2 linked regions of the Myxosarcina sp. GI1 genome follow. The protein of the gene in region 2 interacts with the protein of the main gene of each other region in a pairwise test. Links are inferred from orthologs where the notes say so. Each region holds a gene or a part of one and is shown on either strand. Other genes may lie near its edges. The genes, in order: KV40_RS27235 and ileS.

Evidence for each region.
Region 1: the proteins of ileS (region 2) and KV40_RS27235 interact in binary tests that used the Escherichia coli proteins (3 or more experiments, as listed by UniProt). The link is inferred for Myxosarcina sp. GI1 from one-to-one orthologs.

Annotation. Positions count from the first base shown.
Region 1 is NZ_JRFE01000051.1:50,374-53,501, reverse strand. What follows is about bases 117-2,915. They hold KV40_RS27235 (ABC transporter substrate-binding protein), read right to left. Parts: upstream 2,101-2,915; coding sequence 1,132-2,100; downstream 117-1,131. Other genes in these bases: KV40_RS27230 (LacI family DNA-binding transcriptional regulator), read left to right, coding at 2,498-2,915; KV40_RS27240 (four helix bundle protein), read left to right, coding at 602-988. Outside these bases: more of KV40_RS27230, read left to right, coding at 2,916-3,128. UniProt on the Escherichia coli protein: Part of the ABC transporter complex RbsABC involved in ribose import. Binds ribose. Also serves as the primary chemoreceptor for chemotaxis.
Region 2 is NZ_JRFE01000026.1:140,082-143,874, reverse strand. What follows is about bases 41-3,504. They hold ileS (isoleucine--tRNA ligase), read left to right. Parts: upstream 41-382; coding sequence 383-3,304; downstream 3,305-3,504. Other genes in these bases: KV40_RS37370 (hypothetical protein), read left to right, coding at 3,383-3,504; KV40_RS20835 (PIN domain-containing protein), read right to left, coding at 41-290. Outside these bases: more of KV40_RS20835, read right to left, coding at 1-40; more of KV40_RS37370, read left to right, coding at 3,505-3,556; KV40_RS20825 (hypothetical protein), read left to right, coding at 3,556-3,765. UniProt on the Escherichia coli protein: Catalyzes the attachment of isoleucine to tRNA(Ile). As IleRS can inadvertently accommodate and process structurally similar amino acids such as valine, to avoid such errors it has two additional distinct tRNA(Ile)-dependent editing activities.

The sequences.
Region 1 (3,128 bases), on a different replicon or contig from region 2:
ATAGTATTGGCACCAAAAGATGCTCCCAAACTTTCTAATACCCGCTTTGCCTCTGCCTGCATAGCATTACGGTCTAAAAACTGACCTTTGGTTAACTCGCTACCCATATACATATTTTCGGTAACGGTTAGATTGGGCGCGACATTTAGTTCTTGATAGATTAAATTGATACCTGCCTGCCTTGCCGAAGCAGGGTCGGTAATTTGTACTGGTTTGCCATTAATATAGATTTCGCCTTCGTCAGCAATATAGGCTCCAGCCAAAATCTTCATCAAGGTACTTTTACCCGCTCCATTCTCACCCATTAGGGCATGAACTTCTCCTGGATAAATCGTCAGGTTTACGTTCTGCAAAGCCGTAAACCCGTGAAACCGTTTGGTAATCCCTCGCATCTCTAATACGGGGGTTACAGTAGGCGAGCGATCGTTGCCTGTTTTTATATCTGTTGTCATACGCTTAAAATTATTTCTAATGTCATGTGAATTCAAAGAGAGTGTGAAGCAGGGGAGCAGGGAGCAGGGGGCAGGGAGCAAAGGCTTTTAAGGATATAATTTTTAGATTTAATGGTTTAGATAGGCAAAGGGAGCAGGAAGCAAGGGAAGTGACAAAAGAACCAATTAAAAGTCACGAAGATTTAGAAGTATACAAAATGGCATTTGATGCCGCTATGCAAATTTTTGAACTATCAAAAAAGTTTCCTAAAGAGGAAAAATATTCTTTAACCGACCAAATTCGTCGTTCGTCTCGTTCTGTTTGTGCAAATTTAGCAGAAGCATGGAGAAAGCGACGTTATGAAGCTGCTTTTATTGCTAAATTAAATGACTGTGAAGCAGAAGCAGCAGAAACTCAAACTTGGCTCAAATTTGCGGTTAAATGCGATTATCTGAACGTCGAAATAGGTAGAAAACTATATGGAAGATACAACCAAATTTTAGGAATTTTAGTGACCATAATTAATAATCCATCCCCCTGGCTTATAAAACGTTAACTATTAATAATCCCCCTGCTCCCTGCTCCATAGCGAAGCGATGCTCCCTTGCTTCAAACTTCCTGCTCCCTGCTCCCTGCTCCCTGCTCTCTGCTCCCTGCTCCCCTGCTTTCCTAAGAACTAATCTTCTGCTCCACACCATTTCACCACCCCTCTGCCGTATCGACATTTTCTTTAGTAATTAGCTTGACGGGAATTAAAATCTCTTGCGACTCCAGCTTTTCTCCCTTCAAGACTTTGTTTCCTACTCGAACTGCCGTTTCTGCCATTCCCCTCGGATCTTGTGTAGCAGTAGCAGCATAAACACTATCTTCAGAGGCGATCGCGTCGATGGCTTCTGGCGCACCGTCAACCCCAACGATAAAGAAGTCATCCCTTTTAGCTTGATTGGCAGCCAAATCTGCTCCTACACCACTAGGATCGTTAATGGCAAACACCGCATCGATATCAGGAAAAGTAGTAAGAATATCGCTCATCACCCTCAGTCCGCCATCACGGCTTCCTTCGGCATTTTGGTCTTTAGAAAGAATTTTAATTTCGGGATATTTAGCCAAAACACTCAAACAACCATCGACACGTTCGATTACCGAAGCCACTGGAGGTCCATTGACAATTACCACATTGCCCTTTCCTTCCAGGCGATCGGCAATGTACTGGCAGCTTACTTCTCCAGCTTGTAAATTATTAGTAGTTACCGTAGCATCTACTTCAGCATCTACCCCCGTATCTACGGCAACTACTACGCTACCCGCTTCTCTGGCTTTATCGACTGCTGGTCTAATGCCTTTACTGTTGGCAGCGTTTAAGACTACTACGTCGGTATCGGCAGCCACAAAATTTTCTAGCTGGTTAAATTGCTGATTTAAATCATAGCCACTGGAAACCACCGTAACTCTGACATCATTACCGCCAATTTCCTTTGCTGCTTGTTTGGCTCCTTCTGCCATCACGACGAAAAAGGGATTGCTTAAATCTCCTACAGTAACGCCTACCGATTGAAATTTTGTATCTACTTCGTCACTAGCATTGGCAGTATTGCCATTAGAAGAGCTATTAGTACAGCCAAAAAGAGTACTGCCGACCAGACATAATATGCCAGCAGCAAGCATCATTTTATTCACATTTATCTATCTCCACAACCGATTGCCTTTCAGCAATTTTTATTAGCAGCTATCTTTACAAAATAGATATTTTTAAACTAGATGTAACTCTACTATTTAGCTATGGCACTAATGTTGTATAAAGTAAAAGATTGCGATCTAACTAATTTTAGTCGCAAATTTTTTTAATATTTTAAGATTTTTGTTTATACTTTAGTACCGACGCACTAAAAGCTAAAGCTGCTATTCGAAAATGCTGTATTATTATTTTTGCACACGTGTGCAAAAAGGTTTATTAAGTTTTTTAGCGTTTTATCTAAAGACTAAAAAACTTAATTTGTAACTCTAAGGTCAAATGTTTTTGCGCGATTTCGTACTGTCAAAACTGAGTAGATAATTTAGAAAATTCGTGAGCAAGCAAAAAGTTACCATTCAAGATATTGCTCGCAAAGCAGGTGTTTCTCATAGTACGGTTTCTCGTGCTTTGCGAGATAATCCTCTTATTAGCCTGAAAATGCGAACCAAAATTCAGCAACTAGCAAGGGAGATGAAATACACGCCCAATAGTGTTGCTCGAAGTTTACAAAATCAACGCACTCATACTATAGGAGTAGTAGTAACCTCTATCGACGATCCTTTTTTTGCTGAAGTGGTAAACGGCATCGAAGAGCAAGCAAGCAAGGCTGGACTGAGTATTATTTTGAGCATTTCACATCGAGATTTAGAAAAAGAAATTGCCGCGATCGACAACTTACATCAACGTCGGGTAGACGGTATTTTAGTCGCCGACTCTCACATCAATCGTCACCAGACAAAGCAACTGGCAAGAATTGATGTACCTATAATTGCAATCAATAGCCAAACTCAAGAGCAGGCAGAAATATTTAATTCAGTGTCAATAGACGACTGTTTGGGTGCCAGACTAGCAGTAGAACATCTTATTAGTTTGGGGCATACTCGCATTGGTTATTTAGGTGTGGGCGATCGCAGTAAATCTAACCAGCAGCGTTTAGCAGGCTATCAACTGGCTTTAAGTGTAG
Region 2 (3,793 bases):
GCTTTAATTCCATTATGCTCTAACTGTTCGGCTCTTTGTCTAATTACTTCATTTACTGTCTGCCGAAATTCAGCTAGCTGAAGATATCGATTCATAGCCTCTTGCTTAATGAGATAAGGATTTCGGCTATTCTCGTATTCTAACACTGAAGAACCAACTAGAGCGATCGCTTTGGTCTCTACCATTTGCATAACAATCGCGACAGCTTGCGTTTCTAGAAAAATTTTAGGCTGGGTTTGGTCGTCAAAAGGACGCTGATACACACTAGTATCCAAATACACTTTTGTCATGAGATTGTACAGCGCAAATTCTGTTTATTATATTTAATCGATCGCGTAATAATATACAAATAAACAAACCCCTAGCCAGATCGAGATTGACTGTGACAGAAGCAAAGAGCTATAAGGATACCGTAAATCTGCCCCAAACCGATTTTAGTATGCGGGCAAACTCTAAAGTACGCGAACCAGAATTGCAGCAATTTTGGGCGGAAAACCGAATTTACGAGCAATTGTCGCAGCATAATCCTAAAGAAGCTTTTATTCTCCATGATGGACCACCTTATGCCAATGGTTCGCTACACATGGGTCATGCGCTGAATAAAATTCTTAAAGATATTATCAATAAATACAAGTTGCTACAGGGTCATAAGACAGACTATATTCCTGGTTGGGACTGTCATGGACTGCCTATAGAACTAAAAGTTTTACAGAAAATTAAATCTAAAGAAAGAAAAGAACTTACTCCTTTAAAACTACGACAAAAAGCCAAGGAATTTGCCTTAGAAGCACAGCAAGAACAGTGTGAAGGCTTTGAGCGATATGGTATTTGGGGCAACTGGCAGCATCCCTATTTAACTCTTACTCCCGAATACGAAGCCGCGCAGATTGGCGTATTTGGAGATATGGCGTTAAAAGGCTATATCTATCGCGGTTTAAAACCCGTTCATTGGAGTCCTAGTTCTCGTACGGCATTAGCAGAAGCAGAATTAGAATATCCCGAAGGGCATACTTCTCCTAGTATCTATGCCGCGTTTACCGTAACTGAGTTAGGAGAGGGCGCAAAAGCATTAGAAGAATATCTGCCTAATTTAAACGTCGCGATTTGGACGACGACACCCTGGACTATTCCTGGTAACTTAGCGGTTGCCGTCAATGGCGATTTAGAATATGCGGTTGTGGAATTAAACCCGCCTTTACCAACTGTAGAAGCAATGGCAGCAAAGGAAAATGCATCTTATTTAATAGTTGCTAAAGATTTGGTGGAAAGATTATCAGCAACCTTAGAACGAGATTTAACCGTAAAAACTACTTTAAAAGGTAAAGCTTTAGAAGGTACGACTTATCGCCATCCTTTGTTTGACAGAGAAAGTCCAGTAGTTATTGGTGGTGACTACATTACTACCGAATCTGGTACGGGATTGGTTCATACCGCACCTGGACACGGACAAGAAGACTATATCACGGGGCAAAAATATGGTTTACCTATTATTTCGCCTGTAGATGATGGCGGCAAATTTACCGAAGAGGCAGGTAAGTTTGCAGGTTTAAACGTTATTGCTAAAGGTAACGAAAAGGTTAGCGAAGGAAATAATGCCATTATCGAAGCCCTAACTGAAGCAGGTTCTTTACTCAAACACGAAACCTACGCCCACAAATATCCCTACGACTGGCGCACTAAAAAACCAACCATATTTCGCGCTACAGAACAGTGGTTTGCTTCAGTAGAAGGCTTCCGCGATGAGGCTTTAAAAGCCATCGGTACTGTAACCTGGATTCCCGCTCAAGGAGAAAATCGCATTACGCCGATGGTCAGAGAACGTTCCGACTGGTGTATTTCTCGTCAGCGCAGTTGGGGCGTACCAATTCCCGTATTCTACGATAAGGAAACTAACGAACCACTATTAACCGAAGAAACCATCGCCTACGTTAAAAATATTATTGCCGAAAAAGGTTCTGATGCCTGGTGGGAATTATCAGTAGAGGAGTTATTACCCGAATCATATCTTAATAACGGACGCACCTATCGCAAGGGTACGGATACGATGGATGTCTGGTTTGACTCTGGTTCTTCTTGGGCAGCGGTAGCCAAACAAAGAGATTTAAAATATCCCGTCGATATGTATTTAGAAGGATCGGATCAGCATCGGGGTTGGTTTCAGTCTAGTTTGCTTACCAGCGTCGCGGTTAACGACATCGCACCTTATAAAACTGTCCTGACTCACGGCTATGTTGTAGACGAACAGGGGCGCAAAATGAGTAAGTCTCTGGGTAATGGTGTCGATCCTAACATCATCATTGAAGGCGGAAATAACCAGAAAAAAGAACCTCCCTATGGTGCTGATGTTTTGCGTTTATGGGTATCTTCTGTCGATTATTCTTCTGACGTTCGTATTGGAGGTAATATTCTCAAACAGCTTGCAGACATTTATCGTAAGATTCGCAATACGGCGCGTTTCTTACTCGGTAACTTACATGACTTCGATCCCAAACAAAACGCTGTCGCTTATGCAGACTTGCCCGAACTAGATAAATATATGCTGCATCGCATTACCGAAGTGTTTGCAGACATTACTAATGCTTACGACAGCTATCAATTTTATCGTTTCTTCCAAACGGTACAAAACTTTTGCGTCGTCGATCTGTCTAATTTTTATCTCGATATTGCCAAAGATAGGCTTTATATCAGTAATGTAGACTCTTTTCGTCGTCGTAGCTGTCAGACGGTACTAGCCATTGCAGTAGAAAATTTAGCTAAAGCGATCGCGCCAGTATTATCTCACATGGCTGAAGATATTTGGCAATCTTTACCTTACGAAATGGATTATAAGTCGGTGTTTGAATCTGGTTGGGTAAAAGTAGAGGAGGAATGGAAAAAACCAGAATTAAATAAATTCTGGAATACGATCCGTACTCTAAGAGATGAAGTTAACAAAGTAATGGAAGAAGCCAGAAAAGATAAGGCGATTGGTTCTTCTTTGGATGCTAAAGTGTTACTTTATATTCCCGATACAGAGTTACGCCAAAAATTAGCGTCTTATAATTCTTCCGATATTTTAAGTGAGACAAACGTAGACGAACTACGCTATTTCTTTTTAGCTTCTCAAGTAGAACTTGTAGATTCAGCAGATGCAATCGCCCAAGAAAAGTATAAAAGTGATTTTAATATTGCTTCTATTGCTGTAGTTAAAGCCGATGGCGAAAAATGCGATCGCTGTTGGAATTATTCTTTAAGCGTGGGCAGTTTTGCTAACGATCCGACAATTTGCGATCGTTGTGATGCAGCCTTGAAGGGAGAGTTTTAATTTTAGTTTATTTTAGGGGTAATTTCTAAATTATCTTTATAGCACTTGTAACCAAAAATAAAACAGTGAGGGAAAGCAATTTTACCAACAGCCAATCAAGGAATTACTGTAATTTTGTGTCAATCTTTAACCAATACATTCACACCAATTTTCATCGTTAGAATAGATGAAAGAACAAGAAATGTTTTTATTCTGGCTGGAGATGATATACAAATAGAAATTTATTCTAATGGTAACTGGAGGTTCTTATAATGAAAGTAGATTTCGATAAAATGACAAAAAATGAATTAAGAGCCTATTTAATTAAGCATCCTAACAATAAATCTGCGTTTCAAGCTTTTGTAGATTGCTATACTTCGGAAACTTCTTCTACAACCTATTCTATGGCAGAAACTCCTGAAGATATACAAAAAGTTGACAATTTAATTCGACGAAAAGTTACTCAATCTAAAAGTAGTTAGCAATGCAATACTAAAATTATTCTTTAAG